Regions from separate parts of the Flavobacterium sp. 2 genome, predicted to be linked through region 2. Evidence: riboswitches for the same ligand, from Rfam matches in the RefSeq annotation. Region 2 holds a riboswitch; the other holds the start of a gene.

Region 1 (10,800 bases), 1.7 Mb from region 2:
CAATTCTGAAAGGTTTTTTATTTTTTTCGAATAAGCTGCAATTGGGTAAACAAATGTTTTTCCAATGATTGCCAATTTGTAACCACGTTGTTTAGATTGTTCGTCCATGTATGGCTTGTGCTGAAAAGCATTCGCATCGATATCACCCTGGCTTAAAGCTTCATTTGGAATTACATAATCATTAAAAGAAACCAATTCTACTTCTAATCCAAATTTTTCTTTTGCTACTTTTTTAGCTGCTTCAGCCACTTTCAATTCTGGTCCGGCAGCAACTCCAACCTTAATAAAATGTGGATCATTCTTTTTATCATTTCCACAATTTGATAAAACAAGCGCCAAAGCCAAAACTCCAGCCGTTCTTAAAATATTTAATTTATTTTTCATTTCTATATTAATTTTTAATGTTCAATTTCAGGTTTCAGGTTTCAGGTTTCAGGTTTCAGGTTTCAGGTTTCAAGTTCTAACTCATAATTCATAACTCATAATTCATAATTCCTATCGGTGATCGAATCGTTTTGATAATCGATCTCCCACAAACTGGATCAAGAATACCAAAATAACCAGTAAACCCAAAACCGAATTCATCGTTACCGCATCATAACCTATATATCCGTATTGATAACCAACTTGTCCTAATCCGCCAGCGCCAACAGCTCCACCCATTGCAGAATAACCTACAAGAGTAATTAAGGTAATCGAAGCCGCATTGATTAAAGAAGGCAAAGCTTCCGGAAGCAAAACTTTATAAACAATTTGAAAAGGAGTTGCACCTAAAGCTCTTGCCGCTTCAATCAATCCCGAAGGAAGACTTAATAAACTGTTTTCGACCAAACGAGCAATAAACGGCGCTGCACCAATGCTCAACGGAACTAAAGCTGCACTAACACCAATTGAAGTTCCAACAATAGCACGTGTAAACGGAATCATCCAAACGATTAAAATGATGAATGGAATCGAACGAAAAATATTCACCAAAACCGATAAAGTTCTGTTTAAAACAGGCTGTTCTAAAATTTGATTTTTACGCGTCAGGAAAAGTAAAATTCCTGTTGGAAGCCCCAATAAAAAGCCAAAAAAGCCCGATACAAAAGTCATAACTATGGTTTCCCATGTTCCTTTTACTAATAAATCTATAATTGAATCAGACATAACCTAGAATTTCTGTTTTAATGTGTTTTGAATTAAAATATTGAATTGCAGCATCGTAATTCTCGCGTTTTCCTGAAAGTTCAATCAGCATAACACCAAAATTTACTTCGCCAGCCTGATCCATTTGTGCGCTTACAATTTTGAAATCAGTATCAAAAAGTCTTGAAACTTCAGAAATTACAGGTTCATTAACTGATTTTCCTGTCATTTCTAATTTTAATAACGGATTCAGGTTTCCATTGTCTTCTTTTTGCAATTTTTCTTCGTAAACCGATGGAACTTCTATATGTAAAGACGAAGAAATAAATTCTCTGGTCAATTCCTCTTTTGGATCAGCGAAAATTTCTCCGACACTTCCCTGTTCTATCAGTTTTCCGTGGCTGATTACGGCAACTTCATCACAAATCGATTTTACGACTTCCATTTGATGTGTAATAAGTAAAACTGTAATGTTCAAACGTTTATTGATATCTTTCAATAAATTCAAAATTGAACGTGTTGTTGCGGGATCTAAAGCACTGGTCGCTTCATCACACAACAATACTTTTGGATTATTAGCCAAAGTTCTCGCAATCGCCACTCTTTGTTTTTGTCCACCAGAAAGACTTGCCGGATAATCGTTTGCTTTTTCAGCCAAACCTACTAATTGCAGTAATTCCAAAACACGTGTTTTGATTTCACTTTTTGAAGTTCCGGCCAATTCTAACGGAAAAGCAACATTCTCGAAAACAGTTCTTGAAGAAAGTAAATTGAAATGCTGAAAAATCATTCCGATTTGTCTTCTTTCGATTGCTAACTCTCGGTTTGAAAGTTGCATCAACGCTTTTCCATCCACAATAATTTCACCCGAAGTTGGTCTTTCCAACAAATTCACACATCGGATCAAAGTACTTTTTCCAGCACCCGAAGTTCCGATAACACCAAAAATTTTCCCCTGCGGAACTCTCAACGAGACATCAGACAAAGCAGTCACAACTCTGTCTTTCTGATGGAAAGTTTTGGTTACATTTTTTAATTCAATCATTTCTCAATCAAGGTTAAAAACAAAAAAGCCTTTCAAATATTCGTGAAAGGCTTTTTGAAATAAATAATATCATTTTATATAGAAGCCAGCTCAATGAATCGCATTACAATAGTACAGCACATCATACTGTTGTTATAATAATTCTTCATATTCTGGTCGTTTTTTCTCATTGCGATTGCAAATTTAAGTAGTAATTTCCAATTTTAGCACAAAAATCATTAAAACTTTTATTACCCTATCAAAATAATAGATTATTTTTTATTGCAATCTAAACCAATCGTTCACTTCTCTCGAAATGGTATCTTTTATTTCAGGGTTTTCAAATTCATTTGTTGCAGGATTATAGACGTAATCTTTCTGCCATTCTTTATAATACAAAGCCACTTGCTTAATAGCATTACAAATAAATAAAAGCTCTTCATCTGTAGTAATTGGATGCAGTGACAAACGTACCCAACCTGGTTTACTGGTTTGATTTTTATCCAATAATTCATTGGTAATCAAATTGGAACGTTTTTCATCAATATTGAACAGATAATGCGCATAAGTACTCGCGCATGACCAGCCACCGCGAACCTGAATTCCGAAACGATCATTTAAAAGTCTTACGATTAAATTGTAATGAATATCTTCGATCACAAAAGAAACACAACCAATTCGCTTGCTTTTTAAGTCTCCTAAAATGGACAAGCCTTGTATTTTTTGAAGTTTAGAAAAACAAACATCTAATAATTCTTTTTCTCTTTTTGCAATCTGCTCCACTCCCATTTTTTCTTTTAATTCTATTGCCAATGCAGTTCGAATCACTTGCAAAAATCCCGGAGTTCCGCCGTCTTCTCTTACTTCAATTATGTCACTGTACGAATATTTTCCTAACGGATTTGTCCATTTTACATTTCCTCCTCCCGGATTATCAGGAAAATCTGATTGGTATAATTTTTCATTAAAAACCAAAACACCGCAAGTTCCTGGTCCACCCAAAAATTTGTGAGGCGAAAAGAAAATCGCATCTAATTGTTGTTCCGGATCTTTTGGATGCATATCGATTTTGACGTAAGGAGCCGAAGCTGCAAAATCTACAAAACACAATCCACCGTTTTGATGCATGATTTTGGCTAATTCATAATAAGGTGTAATAATTCCAGTAACGTTTGAGCATGCCGTAAAAGAACCGATTTTTACACTTCTGTCAGCGTATTTTTTTATTTCTGAAGAAAGAATTGCCGGATCCACCAAGTTATTTTCATCCGGAGGCAAAATTACAACATCGGCATTGGTTTCATACCACGAAACCTGATTTGAATGATGCTCCATGTGTGTGATAAAAACAACAGGTTTATCATTTGCATTTTCTTTTTGATGATTCTTTCTCAAGCCGATAATGCGCTGTAATTTCGACAAAGCAGCCGTCATTCCGGTTCCGGTTGTAACTAAAACATCAGATTCGTTTGCATTAACCGACTTTTTAATAATGTCTCTTGCTCGTTGATAAGCATAAGTCGAAGCTTTTCCGGTTTGACTTGAAAACGAATGCGTATTGGCAATCATCGGACCAACTTTATTGAGCATAATATCTTCAATCGGGACGTATAATCTTCCGCTGGCAACCCAATCTGCATAAAGCAAATTTTGTTCTCCGTAAACCGATTCAAAAATATGATCAATTCCTAATGTGTTTTCTCTAAACTTATTAAAGTAACACTCAGATTCTGTTGGTTTTGTTGTTGGCTCAATAGCATTCATTTCCCTATCATTTTTAAATTAACAAATTGTATTATCGATTGATTAGTTGTTGCTGACTTTTTTGTCTAAAAGCGATTTTAAAGTTGATTGTAACTCTTCTCCATGAAGATTTTTAGCTATAATAGTTCCTTTAGAATCCACTAAATAATTCGCCGGAATTGCTCTTACGCCATACAATTTTGCAACTGCGCTGTTCCAGAAAAGCAAATCAGAAACATGTGTCCATGTAAGTTTATCGTCCTGAATTCCTTTAATCCAGTTTTCTTTCTTTTTGTCTAAAGAAACGGCGATTATATTAAATCCCTTATCGTGGAATTCTTTGTAAGCTGCCACAATATTTGGATTTTCTCTTCGGCATGGACCACACCATGAAGCCCAAAAATCAACTAAAGTGTAACCTTTTAAATTTTCAGAAAAATGAACCGGTTTTCCTTCTGTATCATTGGCCGTAAAATCTGGCGCTTTTTTTCCAACCGCTAATCCGTCTAATACAATAGCCAAATCTTTTAGTTCTTTCACGTAAGTGATATTCTGAAGACTTTTATCCAACAAAGCAATATTTTTTGTGATTTGCTCTGGAGTAAGTCGATATGACCAGTTTCTATACAAAACATAAGCTGAAACAATCGATTTTGGATTTTCTGTAATGAATTTGCTGATTTCTACATCTTTTGATTTTTTATATGTTTCAAACAAATCTTGTGCAGCAGAACCTTCAACAACTGAATTTGTATAATACTTTTTCGGACTTAATTTAACTGTAATTGGCCCTTTTTCAAGAAAAACATACAATGGCGAATCTGCAGTATTTACACTTAAACCGTATAATTCTGGCGTTTTTACTTTTGTTCTAAAACTGAAATTCCCATCCTTCACTTTTACCGAATCAATTGTGGTAAACATTTTATTATGAAACTTTTGCAAATACACATATTGTGTAACCGTATCGACAACAGTTCCTTTTAACTGCAAATTACTTTCTTGTGCCTGAATTTGGATTGTTCCAAAAAATAAAGCAAAACCTAATAGTATTTTTTTCATTTGTTTTTGATTTTTAGTGATTAATAAGTTTATGATGATTTTTTAAATTGTGTTTTTAAATTGAGCAAAAGACTTCCTGTGCCAATCCTGAAAGACTTGGCAAATCTTGTTTTTAAAAGAAAAATGAAAATCTAAAACCTTTGCATTCGGAAAACTTGAATATTATTTTCTTGAATGAACAAATTGAAACGATCAGAATCGGCGTGTAATAGAACTGACTTGGTTTTCATTTTTTTTAAAATAAATTTTAATACTGATGATCTCATTCAGATTTGTTTTAGAAATCTTTCTTATCTGTCCCGCAAGGCGGGAAGGATTTAGCACCTTGTTTAGCAACAGGTTGCTAAGACTTCACAGGGCCTACTCCCTCAGTCTTTCTGGATAAGTATCATTACAGAAATATTCTGCGTTACAAATATATATTAATTCTACCGAATTAGTCAAGTTTAAAGTTACTTTTTTTGAATTTTATTTTTAATTAAGCGAACTTCACTCAATAATAAACTCAAAAACAATGATTTATAAAACATAAAAATTAGCTTATTATCGATCAAATTAAGTCTATTTTAGCTTTTATATTTAAAAAAAGACATAAAAAAAACTCATTCCGCTTCTGAAATGAGTTCATTATTATCTTAAAAAGTAGCGTAAATACATTATCACGCTTTCAAATCATCAAAATAAGCTGTTGTTTCTTCAATCAAAGAATGCATTAATTCCCCTGCCCTTCTGTGTTTTAGAATTGGTGAAATTTGTCCGCCCCAAAAAAGTATCATATCCCATTTTTCCTGATCTAGTGCCGCTTTTCGCAAATGAGACATAAAAGTAGTCTGCAATGGGAATGGAAGAACATCTGCTTCTTTTCCCATAATTTCTTTTGCAATTCTGCTCGTAATACCACGCCCGAGCCTTCCTGTATAAGCGCGCGATAAAGTTGTATATTTTGATGCATCTGAAAATAACATCTCTCTGTGAATTGGCAAAGCATTTGATTCTTCGGTAGCTAAAAATGCGGTTCCCAATTGAGCGGCGCTTGCTCCTAAAGCCAATGCTGCGGCAATTCCTTTTCCGTTTGCAATTCCGCCTGCAGCAATAACAGGAATTTTTACTTTTTCTCTAATTAATTGCAACAAAACAAAAGTTCCAGTTACTGAAGATTCGGCAGAAGCCAAAAATGAAGGTCGGTGTCCGCCTGCTTCAAAACCTGATGCGATAATCATATCGACGCCTGCATTTTCTAAAAATAATGCTTCGTCTAAAGTTGTTGCAGCGCCAACGGTTACAATTCCTAATTTTTTACATTGTTCCAAAATAGCTGTAGAAAGCGTTCCAAACATAAAACTGAAAACCTTCGGACGAATATCCAGAACAACTTGCAACTGATTTTCAAATCGGGATTGAAATGACGCCGGTTTTTCTGGCAATGGAATTCCGACTTCGTCAAAATAAGGCTTGAACAATTCTTTTGCTTTGTTATATTGTTCATCTGTGATTCCGCTTGGTTCCATATCGGAATCCGAAACCCAAAGATTTAGATTATACGGTTTATTGGTTAAGGCTTTTATCTGTTTGTCAGCTTCATAAATCTCCTGCGGACTCATAGTGTATGCGCCATATCCCCCCAAACCGCCAGCATTTGAAACGGCCGCCGTCAATTCAGGCGTGGACAAATTTCCGCCAAATGGCCCTTGCATAATCGGATATTGAATTCCTAATAATTCTGAAGCTTTAGTATTGTACCACATCACTTTAAAATTTAAAATTATTCGCTTAAATCAGTCAGCATTTTGTTGACAATAAGCCATTTTCCGTTGATCTTATGGAAAGATAAAAAATCACGATAATTAAAATCGTACATTTTCACATTTAGTTCTGCAATCGCGATTGAATTTACGACTTTTATATTCAAAATTTCACCTTTAAAAGGTTTTCCTGAATCTTTTGGACTTTGTCTGTTTTTTACACCATCCAAATAAAGATCCACAGTTTTAAAATACGGCTGACCTTTTACATCTCCAAAAACAAAACTTCCCGGATAAAAAATACTTCCCAAAAGCAATACATCGCCTTCATAAATTCCTTTAAAATAATAGTTTTCAACTGCATCTCTTATCGCTGCAATTTCTGCCTGATTTTCCATTTTGATCGTATTTTGAGCTTTTATGCCCTGAAAACTCCAGAGCATAAAAGCAGTTAATAAAATAGTTTTCATTTTAATTATAAGTTGTGCCCTGCTGCTTTTCCACCGTCAACATTGATAATGGCACCGGTAATAAAATTACTTTTGGCAACAGTGTACACCATTTCGGCAACATCGTCAATTTCTCCAACTCGATTCAGTAAGTGTAAACCAGCGGCCGCATCAGCATTATCACCGTGCATTGGCGTTCTGATTACTCCCGGAGCAACTGTATTGAAACGAATGTTTTGTTTTCCAAATTCCGCCGCTAATTGAACTGTAATAGCGTGAATAGCTCCTTTACTTGCGATAGGTGCCGAAGCTGGCCATCCGCCCAAACCGTGATTTACAAGCGGTGTTCCAATATTGATTACAACACCACCTTTTTGTTCCAACATTTGAGGAACCACAGCCTGAGTTGTAAAATAAGTTCCTTTTAAATTGGTTGTCAAAAATTTATCTAAATAAGCTTCATCAACTTCCAAAAAAGGTTTACTGTCAAAGATTCCGGCATTGTTTACCAAAACATCAACTGAACCAAATTTTTCGATTGCAATTTTTACTAATTGTTTCCCTGTTTCTTTGTTGCTGATATCTCCGGCATACATTGCCAAATTATCGCCTCCGCCAAATTCATTAAAAGCACTTTCTAATGACGCTGGTGTTACTGAATTGATGACAACATTATCTCCTCTGTCCAAAAAGTATTTTGCGATTCCTTTTCCAATACCAGATGCTGCTCCGGTAACGATTATAGTTTGTTTTTTCATGATGTTTATTTTTTATCGGCTGTTATGCCTTTTTCTCTTAATACTGATACTTGTTCTCCTGCGTAACCCCAATCGTCTAATTCAACTTCCTGAATTACAACATGAGTCAAATGCGGATCTTTATTTAAAACCTCGGTAATCAAATTCGTTATTCCGCTTATTAATTGCTGTTTTTGCTCGCGTGTTACGCCTTCGCGAGTCAATTCTAATTTTACGTAAGGCATGGCTTTAGTTTTTAGATTGTTCTGAAAAAATGGCTTCGGCAGTGATATTAAAATCAAGATCAAAGTCATTGTAGATTAATGTATCGCCTAAATCGACAAAGAAATTTCCTGAGCGGAATTTGATATCGTATTTGGTACGATCAATAATCATTTTCCCTGTAAGGGCAATTGTATTTCGATTGTTTTCTAACGTTGCTTCAAAACCTGCAACGTGTGTAATATCTTTTATGGTAAGATTACCTTCAAGATAAAAAGTGGTGTCTGATAATTCTTTTACAGAAAGAACATCAAAAGTTGCTGTTGGAAATTTTTCGATTGAGAAAAAATCATCTGAGGCAAGATGACCTCCGAATTGTGTGTTTGTTGCCGGATCTGTTACGTCCAGAATTTTAATAGAAGCGGTATCAATTACAACTTTCCCGCCTTTTACTTTTCCATCTTGCAAGATGAAATTACCTTCTTTGATACCAATTGTACCATTATGTGCACCGGTTACTTTTCTTCCAGTCCATTCTACGTTGCTGTTTGAGCTTACGATTTTATAATTTGTTGTTTCCATTGTGATTGTATTTAAGTGTATTTAAAATTACAGTACAAAGGAACGACGACTATGGAAATGGGTTACGTGACCTACATCACATTCTTTTTTGAGGTTCTAAGATGCTAAGATTCTAAGGCGCTAAGGTTTTTTTACAGAATGCTTATTTTGGTCTCTCGCAGATTTGGCAGATAAAAAAGATTGAAAAAATAATCCGCTCAATCTGCAAAATCTGCGAGAGCCAATATATTTGCTGTTTTGCGAGATTAATTAGTAGCTACATAATTTGCAAAATCTGCATGAAACAAACTATTTTAATCCATTTCATCCATAAAATCTGTGGTCCATAAAATCTACGAATTATAAAGCCTGCTCAGCGTTTCTCTGGAGACTCCTAAATAAGCCGCAATCAAATGTTTCGGAACAAGATTATACAATTGAGGATATAATGCCAAAAGCTCTTCATAACGTGCTTTGACATTATTATTCATAAACGATAAAAGCCTTTTTTGGGAAGCAATATATCCTTTGTTCGTTCTCCAACGGAAGAAATGTTCTACTTGGTGATATTCTTTGCAGAGTTTTTCGCGGTCTTCGTTTGACAGGCAAAGCACTTCAGCATCGGTAATGCAATCAACGTTTATGGTTGCTTCGGTTTGATTGTACAAAGCGCTGTAATCAGATGTCCACCAGGTTGGCATTGCAAACTGTAATATGTACATTTTGATTTCATCATTTATAAAAAATGCTTTCAGACAACCTGAAATCACAAAATATTCGCAGTTTACTTTATCTCCGGCACTAATAATGGTTTGGCCTTTTTTAAAAGACAATGGCTTAAAATGAGAATAGAAATAATCAAATTCTTCTTCTGTCAATACAGCAGTTTTGGCGATATGTTGTTGCAAAATGGCTTTGGTTTCCATTATTAAATTTCGGTTTTAAAGTATTCTGTAAAGTTATGAAATCAGATGAACTTTCGGATTGTCTATTTCAGAAATCAATTTGTCCGTTTCACCAAAAAACTCATATGTTTTCTGTTGCATCTGACGCAATTTTGTCCTGTTTAACAACTTAAAAATTAAAATCATGAACACAAAAACGACAAAAATTATTTATTGGACAGGAATTATTTTAACTTCTTTATGGTTTGGTGCCAGCGGGTTTTTCGAATTAACTTCAAATCCAATTGTTTGGGGAATAACACAACAATTGGGCTATCCAGCACATTTTATTTACATTCTTGGTGTGTTTAAAGTCGCTGGAGTAATCACATTATTAATTCCGAATAAATTATTACGATTGAAAGAATGGGTCTTTGCCGGAATTTTCTTTGACATCACTTTTGCTTTCTTTTCAAAATTAGCGGTATTAGACTTTCCTTCGACAATCGATGCTATTATTGCTTTTGCCATGGTGAGCGTAACATACGCTATGTTTAGAGAATTATATTCAGCTAATTATTCTAAAAATGCGATTGTAGGCTAATTTTAAGGCTTTTTAAGACCCAAAAAATATAAAAGCGTCTCAAAACCTCTGAGACGCTTTTTGTTTTATTATGAGTTTTTAAAACATTTATTATCTTTGCACTTTCAAATAAACCACTTCCGTACATGTGAATAAATAATTTCTTTCAGATATAGAGACAGCAAGCCAGACTTGGTTTTTGCTGATTTATTAATGCTTAAGAAAGAGATTATGATCATTCTGCAAAACATTTCATATACACATTCTAATACAGAATTGCTGTTCGACGCAATCAGTTTAACAGTAAATACAGGCAATAAAATCGCCTTAACAGGACATAACGGTTCTGGAAAATCAACTTTGCTTAAAATTATAGCAAAAGAATTATTTCCGTCAAGCGGAACAATCGAAATCGAGACTGAACCGTATTATATTCCGCAAATTTTCGGGCAATACAATCATTTAACGATTGCTGAAGCTTTACAAATCGATCAAAAATTGACCGCTTTCCACGAAATTCTTGAGGGAAATGTAAGCGAAACCAATTTAAATCTGCTCAACGACGACTGGACAATTGAAGATCGTTGCAATGAAGCTTTAAATTATTGGAAATTAAATGGTTTAGATTTAAATCAGAAAATGGAACTTTTAAGCGGAGGCCAGAA
Region 2 (10,800 bases):
AAGTAGATCGTAAATATTACGATATTCCAACCCCAATCTCCTAAACCATCCATCCACTCGCTAAGACCTGTCAATTCAAATAAACCAATAAGAACTCCGGCAAAAAGACAAAGTCCCATAAAAATAGCAATTACAAATATTGTGTCTAAAATATAATTTAAAAAACGGATTCCTACGGAAGCCAACAGTCGATCATCAAGTATGTATCCAGAGTTACTCATAAACTAGTTCGTTGTTTTTATTATTAATAGGTTTTGGTTATAACAAAAATATAATTTTTGACGAATGAATTACAATAAATTACTACAAATCAAAAAAACATTCTTCTTATCTAAATACAATTGATGTTTTTGATTTTCGAGGATATGTTTTTCTATTTTTAATTTTGAAAACCATTCACTGTTCGGCGAATTTAGATCCTGATCGCCAAAATAAAGTTTAATTTCACAATTAGGAATTTCAGTTTCAAATCTTAATCTTGTCGAGGAAATTGCAATTAACTTTGTTGTTTTTAATCCTTTTAATGATGCTTTCCAGGCAATTGTTCCGCCAATACTGAAAGCTAAAATAGCAGCATCGCTTTTTTCTGAAGCTAATAAATTATCAACAGCTTTTTCAATACCTCCATTTAAAAATTGATTATGAATTTCTTTTTCATCTTCAGAAAAATCAATCTCGGCCAATTTTAAAACATCATAATAATGAACATCAAATTTTGATTCTAATATCTGAATATAGTATTCAATCCATTCCGGATTACCTCCAAACAAATCTGATAACAACAACAATCTTGGTTTTATCATATTTTCAAAACTAAAATTTATTTCAAAAAAAATCCTTGAGATACAAAAAAGGGCTATTTAAAAAAACAGCCCCTTAATTTTATTATATTTTGCTTTTAAGCCAATGCTTGCTTCAAATCAGCAATTACATCTTCTACGGTTTCTAAACCTACAGAAACACGAACTAAACCTTGCGTGATTCCAACAGCTAATTGATCTTCTTCAGATAACTTGCTGTGCGTTGTAGAAGCTGGATGCGTAACAATTGTTCTTGTATCTCCAATATTTGCTGATAATGAACAAAGTTGAATTGAATTCAGGAATTTTCTTCCAGCTTCGATTCCGCCTTTAATTTCAAATGCGATGATGTTTCCACCAGCTTTCATTTGTTTTTTAGCAATTTCATATTGCGGATGCGATTTCAGGAACGGATATTTAACACTATTTACATTTGGATGACTCTCTAAAAATTCAGCTACTTTTAAAGCATTTTCGCAATGTCTGTCAACACGAACTGCTAAAGTTTCTAAACTTTTTGACAAAACCCAGGCATTAAATGGTGATAAAGCCGGACCTGTATTTCTTGAAAACAAATAAATCTGTCTGATTAAATCTGCATTTCCAACTGTAACTCCTCCTAAAACACGACCTTGTCCATCGATTAATTTTGTTGCAGAATGTATTACTAAATGCGCTCCAAATTTAATTGGTTGCTGCAAATAAGGCGTTGCAAAACAGTTATCGATAATTAAAATCAAGTTGTGTTTTTTAGCAATGTCTCCTAATAATTGCAAGTCAATCACATCAACTCCAGGATTTGTAGGCGATTCTGCGTATAATATTTTGGTGTTTGGCTTGATGAAACTTTCGATAGTTTCTGGCTTATTAATTTCAAAATAAGAAGTTTCGATATTCCATTTTGGAAAATAAGTCATAAACAAAGCATGTGTAGAACCAAAAACGCTGCTTGCAGACACAATATGGTCTCCTGAATTTAATAATCCGGCAAAAGTAGAATATACCGCTGCCATTCCGGTTGCAAAAGCATAACCAGATTCAGCACCTTCCATTTTGCAGATTTTCTCCACAAATTCAGTCGTATTTGGATTACTGAAACGGCTGTAAATATTTCTTTCTTTTTCTTCTGTAAAAGAAGCTCTCATATCTTCTGCATCTTCAAAAACAAAGCTTGAAGATAGGTACAAAGGCACCGAATGTTCTAAATACTGAGATCTTTCTAATTGTGTTCTAATGGCTTGTGTTTCAAAACCAAATTCTTCTGTGTTCATTGTGTTGTTTTTTGTTTTTTTTTGTTTAAAGTTTAAAGTTTCAGGTTATTACTGAACTCAAAATTCAAACTGTTTAGAGAAATTATCTAATTCTCTAATTGACTAATTTTCTAATTCTACAAAGCCTCGTTGTTCAAGACAACTTTGTATTTGATGGTTGCAGTTGGCTCAACGGTTTTGGCTACTGAACAGTATTTCTCAAAAGAAAGCTGTGCTGCTTTTTTTGCTTTTTCAGGATTGATTTCTCCTTCTAAATAGAAAACCACATCGATTTCTTTAAAAGGTTTTGCTTCTTCAATCTGAACGCGTGTTCCTTCAACCTCAGCGTTAAAAGATGTTATTTCCTGACGCTGTTTCTTCAAAATCGAAATCATATCAATTGCGCTACATCCTGCAACCCCCATTAAAACCAATTCCATTGGGCTTGCGCCTAAATCGCTTCCGCCAAATTCAGCTCTGCTGTCAACGTCAACTACGTGTCCGCGTTCATTTTTTACTTTAAAATGAAATGCGTCATTTACTCTGTTTAAAGTTACTTTCATTGTGTTGTTATTTTTTGTTTTTGTTTGGTTTCAGATATTCAATCTATCCCGATGGCTATCGGGACTAAAATTCCAAAATCAATTACCCTTTATCAGATAATCTCAAAATATCTCCAAAAACCCCTCTCGCTGTTACCGCAGAACCTGCACCGGCTCCTTGAATAACGATTGGACGATCTCCGTAAGATTCAGTGTAAATTTCGAAGAAAGAATCTGAACCTTTTAATCCGCCTAATGCAGTATCTTTTGGCACTGAAACTAATTTTACTTCTAAATTTCCTTTATCATTCTGCAAATCACCAGACAATTCACCAATGTATCTTAAAACATGATTTGGTTGTTGATCTGCTTTTATTTTCTCGTAAATTGGATCAAATTCTTTTAGCTTCGTTAAGAAATCGGAAACATTTCCATCACGTAAATGTTCCGGAATTAAATTCTGAATTGAAATTTCTTCAAACTCATTTTGTAAATCTAATTCTCTTGCCAAAATCAATAATTTTCTTCCCACATCATTTCCGCATAAATCTTCACGCGGGTCTGGTTCTGTGTATCCGTTGTCAATTGCTTCCTTAAGAATTTCACTAAATGGAACATCTTTTGCAGAGAAATTATTGAATAAATAACTTAATGTTCCAGAGAAAACTCCTTTAATTTTTGTGATGTTTTCACCAGAAAGATGCAGTAATTTAATCGTATCAATTAAAGGCAAACCTGCACCAACATTGGTTTCGTATAAATAATTCTTTTGATTTTCTGCCAAAGCTTTTCTCAATTCTTTATAAAAACCATACGTTAATGTATTAGCCACTTTATTCGAAGAAATCAAATCAAAACTGCTTTCAACAAGCGGAATATAATTTTCTACGAATGACGCACTTGCTGTATTATCAATTGCAATTAAGTTTTCTAAATGATGCTCATTTGCGTAAGCGATAATATCATTGATTGAATATTCTTCGCCTTTTGTCTGAATATCATTTTTCCAGCTTGAAGTTACGCCATTTCTGTTTAATAAAAGCTTTTTAGAATTTGCAATTGCAAAAACATTCAGCTTAATATCTTTACGTTTTTCGATTGCAGACGCTGATTCTAAAATTTGATTAATCAACGTTCCTCCAACTAATCCGTGGCCGAAAATCGCAATGTTGATTTTTTTAGAAACTCCAAAGATTTCTCCGTGAATTACGTTTAAGGCTTTGTTCAGTTCTTCTTTTTTAACAACCAAACTCACGTTTTTACCTGTAACCGTGTTGTTGAATAAAATCGGAACTATTTTGTTTTTAATTAAAGCCGTATAAGGTTTATGGAAAGTACTCAAATCCTGTCCGATAATCGAAATTACAGAAACATTATCTGTTACTGTGATTTGGTTTACATCTTTAGAATAAAAGTCATTTTCAAACTCTTTTTCTAGCTCGACCATTGCAAGCGTCGCTTTATCTTTAGCCACAACCAACCCGATTCCTCTTTCTGAAGAACCTTGCGAAATGATGCTTACACTGATATTGTGATCGCCCATTACTTTAAAAATTCTGGCATCAACTCCGGATTTTCCAAGCAATCCGCGTCCTTCAAGATTTACTAAAGAGACATTTTCTAAAACTGAAAGCGTTTTAATTCCTTCTTTTTGAGAATTTGAAGTGATTAAGGTTCCATGATTTTCATGATTAAATGTATTTAAAATTCGAAGCGGAATATTTTTTTCCAATAATGGAATAATCGTTTTTGCATGAAGAATTGTTGCGCCAAAATTCGCTAATTCATTTGCTTCGTTAAACGATAAATATTCAATTTTTTTAGCATCGGCAACTAAATCTGGGTTTGCTGTGTAAATTCCGTCAACATGTGTGAAATTCTGCAATTCTTCGGCATCTAAATAATTTGCAATTAACGAAGCTGTGTAATTACTTCCGTTTCTTCCTAAAGTTGTAGTGTCGTTGTTATTATTTGAACCAATGAAACCTGTAACAATATTTACAGTTTCTCCGTTATGAAGCTTAAAATAATTGATTACGTTTTTCTTTGAAAGTTGTTCCAAAGGCTGAGCATCACCAAATTTTGAATCGGTTTTTAACAACTCTCTTGTATCAACAAAATTGGCAGGAATTCCTTTTTCAAGTAAAATTGACGTCAATAATTTAGCCGAAAGCAATTCACCTTTTGACAAAATCTGATCTTTGATTTTGTTACTATAATCGCCAATCAAACTAACTCCTTCAAAAAGTTTATCCAGAATATTGAATTCTTCAGACAAATCAACCTGACCATAGTCTGAAGTCTGATAAGCTTTAAAACTTTCTAAAAGAGGTTTGTAGTTTCCGTTTTTAGCGGCAATTCTTAAAATATCTTCTAATTCATCTGTCGCGTTACCACGCGCAGAAACAACTACGGCAATTTTTTCGCCTTGATTTACTTTATCAGAAATGATTGAAACTACTTTGTTAAGTCCTTCTCCGTTTGATAACGATTTGCCTCCAAATTTTAATACTTTCATTTTATTTTGCTATTGTTTCTGCCTTAAAAATATCGGCAAGTAAATGATCTAATTGTTTGTACTCGATTAAAAAAGCGTCATGTCCGTGAACCGAATCAATTTCGCTGTAAAAAACATTTTCTTTAAACTTTTTTAATTCATTATAAGTTTCCAGATTTTCTTGTGGTGTAAAAAACAAATCTGAATTGATTGCAACAATATGAATCGCTGCGTTTGATTTTGATATTAAAGTCTCGAAATCCTCACTATTTCTCGTAATATCTATGGTTTTCAGCAATTGGTTCATCAATTTGTACGACGATAATTGATAACGTTTTTGCAATTTATTTCCGTGATGTGCCAGCCAGCTTTCGATATTAAAAATGGAAAGTTCAGAATGAACAGTTCGCTTAAATTTCGCTTTGAATGATTCTGGAGATCTGTAACAAAGCATAGCATGAATTCTGGCATCTTCTACCGGTCTGGACGAATTATTCAAAATTTGCTCTTGCAGATAACAATTTGCAATCATCCAGTCGGTGGATTTCCAGTCGGTTGCAATCGGAATTAAATGTTCTGTGATGTTTGGTTCCAATGCCAGGATTTCCCAAGCAATTCCGCCACCAACAGAACCTCCAATAACGGCAAACACTTTTTCGATAGTAAGCGCTTTCAAACCTTTGATAAAAATTCTCGCAATATCTCTGGCTGTAAAATCCTGGTAATTTTCGATTACAAACGAATCGTTACCATTTCCCGGAACATTAAATGCCAGAATAGTATATTTATTTGTGTCGATTGTTTTTTCGTCTCCAATCAAATCATTCCACCATCCGTTTTCGCCGGTTACTTGTGCATTTCCTGTCAAAGCATGATTGACCAAAACGATTGGAGCGGTATGCAAAGGCAAACCAGAAAGCGTAAAACTTAACGGTAGCAATGAAAATAGTGCACCACTCTCTGTGATGAAATTATTAATTATGATGGGATTTGGTATATTTTCCAATTTCAAATCTTTTTATTATTGATTTGTATGTGGAAATATTAGAAAGAAAGTCTAGAGTTTGAAACTAGAAAAATTCTTGTTGTTATCTTTCCACGTTTGGGCGTGGTAGAATGCAGCACCTTCTTCGAATTAACGAAGGGTTGCTAAGGATTCATCGGGTCTAATCCCTCCTCCTTTCTTTATAACATTTCAATACGTTTTTGAACTTAAAGGTGCAAATTAACTACTAATTTCTTAAACAAACAAATTTTATCGAAACTGATTCCGCAATTTCTTAAACATACTTTAAAACAAGTCGAAAGTTTAAAGTCATAAAGTCAAAAGAATTAGCATCATTAATGCCATAATCTCTTTGTCTATTACTAAAACTATTATACGCAAAAAATTACCGAACAAACTGCCCAGTAAAATTAAGCGGGTTTTACCCTATTTTATCCTGCTTTTTGATTTAGATAAAAAGCGTTTCATTCTCTTTTGAATACATCAAGAATAATAAAGAATTCGGTTCTTTTTTAACTTCTTTTTTATTATCTGTTTCCGTTATTCCGAAGCTTGGATGAATTAATTCATTTGTTGGCGGCGGATTGTTTCTTTCATTTTTGATGTTTTTGAAAGTTGAGATTTTTTTTCTTAAGTAGTTTAATGTGCTCATGATATTTAAGTTTAAATTAGTTTGCGTTTTATAATATTTACTTTTTCTTTAAATTTTTGTTATGCTAATCAAAATGAATAAAAAAACCCTTTTGGGTTTTTAATACCAAAAGGGTTTAAGTTTTTATAGAACTTATATATACTTTTAGTATCAACAGACGCGTACACAAATACGTGCGACGTTAAACATCTTGTTCATCTGTAGGGATTTATTCATCTGTGATTTGACTTTTATTTTAAAAAAATTCTGCATTTAATTCTCTTTAATAAGCTTTCAGATTTGATTAGGATCTAAAAGGCGATAAATCATTTATTTAACATTTAAGCATCTGTTTTTAACAGATCTTACTTGTCTTACAAATTTGCAACTTTTTTTTTAATATTCCAAGTTACAAAAGCCTAATTTTTCTAAAAAAACGTTAAAAAACATCTTTTTATCGTCAAAAAACATCTTACAAAATCAAGATTTAACAAAAATACAGTATTAACTTACAAAAAATAAACTAACTTTTTCTGTTTCAATCTGTCAAAGAACTTTTTTTCCTAATATTAAAAAACCACTTATAGCCAGACTGCTTCTTTATTTTTTATTTTATCAGCTACTTTTAAAATATCGGTTATAATTCCTCTCGAAATTGCCTGTCTACAAGGTGATGCTCCTTGTATCACAATTGGAACATCAGCATAAGATTGGGTATAAATTTCGAAAATCGCATCTGAACCTTTTAATTGTCCAATTGGAGATGTTACAGGTTCTGAAACCAATTTTACTTCCAGAGTATTTTTTTCGACATCAAATTCGCCTACATATCGCAATACATGATTTTCTGCCTGAGTGATTTTTGCGATTTTATAAGATCGATCGACTGCTTCTTTATTTAGTATTCCATTTTTTTCCAGATGTTCTTCTCTTATTATCGAATTGATTTTTATATCAGAAAATTCAAATTCTTTCCCGATTTCACGGGTCAGAATCAGTAATTTTCTGGCTGTATCATTTCCTGATAAATCTTCTTTAAAAGTCGAACGCATTAATCCGAGAAGGCTGGCATCTTTCAAAATTGACGAAAAAGAATTTTCTTCTGCCGAAAATCGGTTAAATACATAACTTAAATGATCTGAAAAAACTCCTCTGATCTTCGTGATTTTTTCGCCCGAATAATACAAATCTCTCAATGTCTGCAAAACCGGAAATCCTGTATCAACTGATGTTTCGTACAAAAACTCTTTGTCGTATTTTTTTAGATTTTCTCTCAGCTGTTTATAAAGATCTATTGGGAGCGTATTGGCTTTCTTATTTACCGCAACAATATTAAATCCGTTTTCGATCAATGTATTGTAATGACTTATTAGTTCGTCGCTTGCAGTAGCATCGACGGCTATTAAATTTTCGAATTCATTTTCTTTAGCAAACGTTATAATATCTTCTACTCTGAAAGGCACGGCTAATTCTCTGAAATTGGTTTCCCATGAATAACCTACGCCTTCTTTCTCGAAAAAAGCAACGGTTGAATTCGTTATTATCGGAAAATGAAAATCGACATTTTTGCTTTGCAGAAAAAACTCCTGACTTTCAATAATCTGATTGATCAGCGTGCTTCCGATATTTCCAATCCCAAAAAGAATAATATTTATTTTAAGCTTTGACATAATTTCTCGCATTTTAAATATTTAACCATATAAGTATATAAGTTCATTTTAGCACACCTAAATGCATTACTCCTATATATACCTTATATGGTTTCATTTTTTATTTATAGTTTTTTTTCATAAAAAATCACCCTTAGCAGCACCACACCGCTAAAGGCAATTTTTCAAACAAAAAACAAAAAAACCTAATTTTTATTGATACTGTATTGCGTTAATGTCACGCTTTCAAAAACCGCTTTTAAGTCGGCGATTAAATCTTCAATATCCTCGATTCCAACAGAAAGTCGGACTAAATCTTTAGAAACACCCGTTGCCAATTGATCTTCTTCAGACAATTGCTGGTGCGTCGTGCTTGCTGGGTGAATAATCAATGATTTTGTGTCACCAATATTGGCTAATAATGAGAACAACTTCGTTTCGTCAACCACTTTTTTTGCTGCATCAAAACCTCCTTTTAATCCAAAAGTGATAATACCACTTTGTCCTTCAGGAAGATATTCCTTCGCTAAATCATAATATTTATTCGATTTCAGACCTGGATAATTTACCCAAACTACCTCATCTTGTTTTTCAAGCCATTCAGCCAAGGCCAAAGCATTTTCGCTGTGTTTTTTAATTCGGATTGGCAAAGTTTCTAATCCCTGAATAATCTGGAAAGCATTAAACGGACTCAAAGCTGCGCCAAAGTCGCGCAAACCTTCAATTCGTGCTTTTGCAATAAAAGCTGCATTTCCTAAAGCTTCGTGATAAACTAATCCGTGATATCCTGCAGAAGGCTCTGTAAATTCAGGGAATTTTCCGTTAGACCAGTCAAAAGTTCCGGCATCAATAATAGCGCCTCCTAATGAAGTTCCGTTTCCGGCAATATATTTTGTTAAGGAATGAATTACAATATCGGCACCATATTTTATAGGGTTTAATAAATAAGGTGTCGCAACTGTATTATCTACTATAAAAGGCACTTTGAATGCTTTGGCTTCCGCCGAGATTCTTTTTAGATCCAATACATCTAATTTTGGATTTCCTAATGATTCTACAAAGAAAGCTCTGGTATTTTCTTTTGCTGCTTTAGTGAAGTTTTCTGGTTTTGAAGGATCTACAAAAGTCGTTGTGATTCCTAATCGCGGTAATGTTACACTTAGTAAGTTATAAGTCCCGCCGTATAAACTGTTTGATGCTACGATATGATCTCCTGCTCTTAACAAGGTCAATAAAGTTGTTGAAATTGCCGATGCTCCAGATGCTGTAACTACAGCTCCAATACCACCTTCAAGCGCGGCTAGCCTCTGCTCTAAAACATCATTTGTTGGGTTATTTAATCTTGTATAAATAAATCCGGCTTCAGCAAGACCAAATAAATTGGCGGCATGATCAGCATTATTAAATACATATGATGACGTTTGATAAATAGGCACTGCTCTTGTTCCTGCATTTTTAGTAACATCGTGTCCTGCGTGTAGTGCGTTTGTTGCAAATTTTTGTGTACTCATGATTTCTTAATTTTTTAAATATTGTTGATACTATATATTATATTGATATTGTTTTTTGAAATTGATGTTGAAACTCCTTTAAACAAAAAAGCTTTCTTGTTCTTCGAGATCATACATTTGAAACAATAATGATCTTTGAGCTTTTATCTTCTGCTCTGCATTTATTCGTATAACTTCTCTAGTTATGTCTTCTGATTTATTATTATTATTTTGAGAATCGTTTCTCAATAAATACTCTATCGCGATTGAATTTAGTGTTTTCATAATTTGAAAATTTAAGTGTTGAAATTAAAAAAGCCCTTTCGGATGGCTACCAAAAGGGCTTTTAGTTCTAACTAAAACCAAGATTTAACTTTTACTTTTGGCAACAGCAAATTGGGATGCACATTTGCATCATCTGACAACACATCACCATATTATTTGCTATTGTTTTCATTTATATAATAATTGAAATTGTTTCTTTTTTAAACTCGACTAATTCGATAGAGTAAATATAATATTTATTTATTTAACAGCCAAATAAAATTTTGATATTTAACGTTAAATTTTTGTAAGTCACTAAAATCAAGCCTTTCAGCTGACTAAACTATTCTGAAAGGTTAGCCACTCCCGATAGCTATCGGGATAAAAAGATTACATTGATTTTAAAAATCAGTGCTAATTCGTTTAATCCTTAATCCCGATAGCTATCGGGAGTGGCTTTTTAAAATTTAAAGCTCAAACGTGCAAAACCAAATCTTCCGTTCAATCCAAATTGCGATACTGCTCTTGAATAAGCAAACTGATTTGCATTGCTCAAATCTGTACTTGGCGCCGGAGATAAAGTTGGAGTTGTATTTGTAAAGGCCGGAGTTGCTGGATTATTTCTGTCCGGATAAACATCTCCTATATTATTAAACCCAATTGTTGCTCTA

What was found. A riboswitch is a leader RNA that binds a small molecule or an ion and turns the genes downstream of it on or off. The one in region 2 is predicted to bind S-adenosylmethionine.
Region 1: linked by a shared signal. The riboswitch ahead of ACNFIH_RS02845 (redoxin domain-containing protein) and the one ahead of ACNFIH_RS10210 (alpha/beta fold hydrolase) in region 2 are both predicted to bind S-adenosylmethionine.

Annotation. Positions count from the first base shown of each region.
Region 1 is NZ_CP188206.1:688,186-698,985, forward strand. Features, by position in the region: gene metQ (methionine ABC transporter substrate-binding lipoprotein MetQ) at 1-384, opposite strand, end outside; gene ACNFIH_RS02830 (methionine ABC transporter permease MetI) at 496-1,149, opposite strand; gene metN (methionine ABC transporter ATP-binding protein MetN) at 1,142-2,173, opposite strand; gene ACNFIH_RS02840 (aminotransferase class V-fold PLP-dependent enzyme) at 2,432-3,916, opposite strand; gene ACNFIH_RS02845 (redoxin domain-containing protein) at 3,959-4,957, opposite strand; SAM riboswitch class I at 5,245-5,345, opposite strand; gene ACNFIH_RS02850 (NAD(P)H-dependent flavin oxidoreductase) at 5,617-6,702, opposite strand; gene ACNFIH_RS02855 (nuclear transport factor 2 family protein) at 6,720-7,169, opposite strand; gene ACNFIH_RS02860 (SDR family NAD(P)-dependent oxidoreductase) at 7,175-7,906, opposite strand; gene ACNFIH_RS02865 (tautomerase family protein) at 7,912-8,130, opposite strand; gene ACNFIH_RS02870 (YceI family protein) at 8,135-8,689, opposite strand; gene ACNFIH_RS02875 (Crp/Fnr family transcriptional regulator) at 9,022-9,594, opposite strand; gene ACNFIH_RS02880 (DoxX family protein) at 9,758-10,156, shown strand; gene ACNFIH_RS02885 (ABC-F family ATP-binding cassette domain-containing protein) at 10,367-10,800, shown strand, end outside.
Region 2 is NZ_CP188206.1:2,376,752-2,387,551, forward strand. Features, by position in the region: gene ACNFIH_RS10185 (RDD family protein) at 1-221, opposite strand, end outside; gene ACNFIH_RS10190 (alpha/beta hydrolase) at 291-803, opposite strand; gene ACNFIH_RS10195 (trans-sulfuration enzyme family protein) at 899-2,071, opposite strand; gene ACNFIH_RS10200 (OsmC family protein) at 2,188-2,613, opposite strand; gene thrA (bifunctional aspartate kinase/homoserine dehydrogenase I) at 2,696-5,110, opposite strand; gene ACNFIH_RS10210 (alpha/beta fold hydrolase) at 5,112-6,095, opposite strand; SAM riboswitch class I at 6,175-6,283, opposite strand; gene ACNFIH_RS10215 (hypothetical protein) at 6,544-6,747, opposite strand; gene ACNFIH_RS10220 (aspartate kinase) at 7,308-8,396, opposite strand; gene ACNFIH_RS10225 (O-acetylhomoserine aminocarboxypropyltransferase/cysteine synthase family protein) at 8,582-9,886, opposite strand; gene ACNFIH_RS10230 (hypothetical protein) at 9,965-10,150, opposite strand; gene ACNFIH_RS10235 (TonB-dependent receptor plug domain-containing protein) at 10,590-10,800, opposite strand, start outside.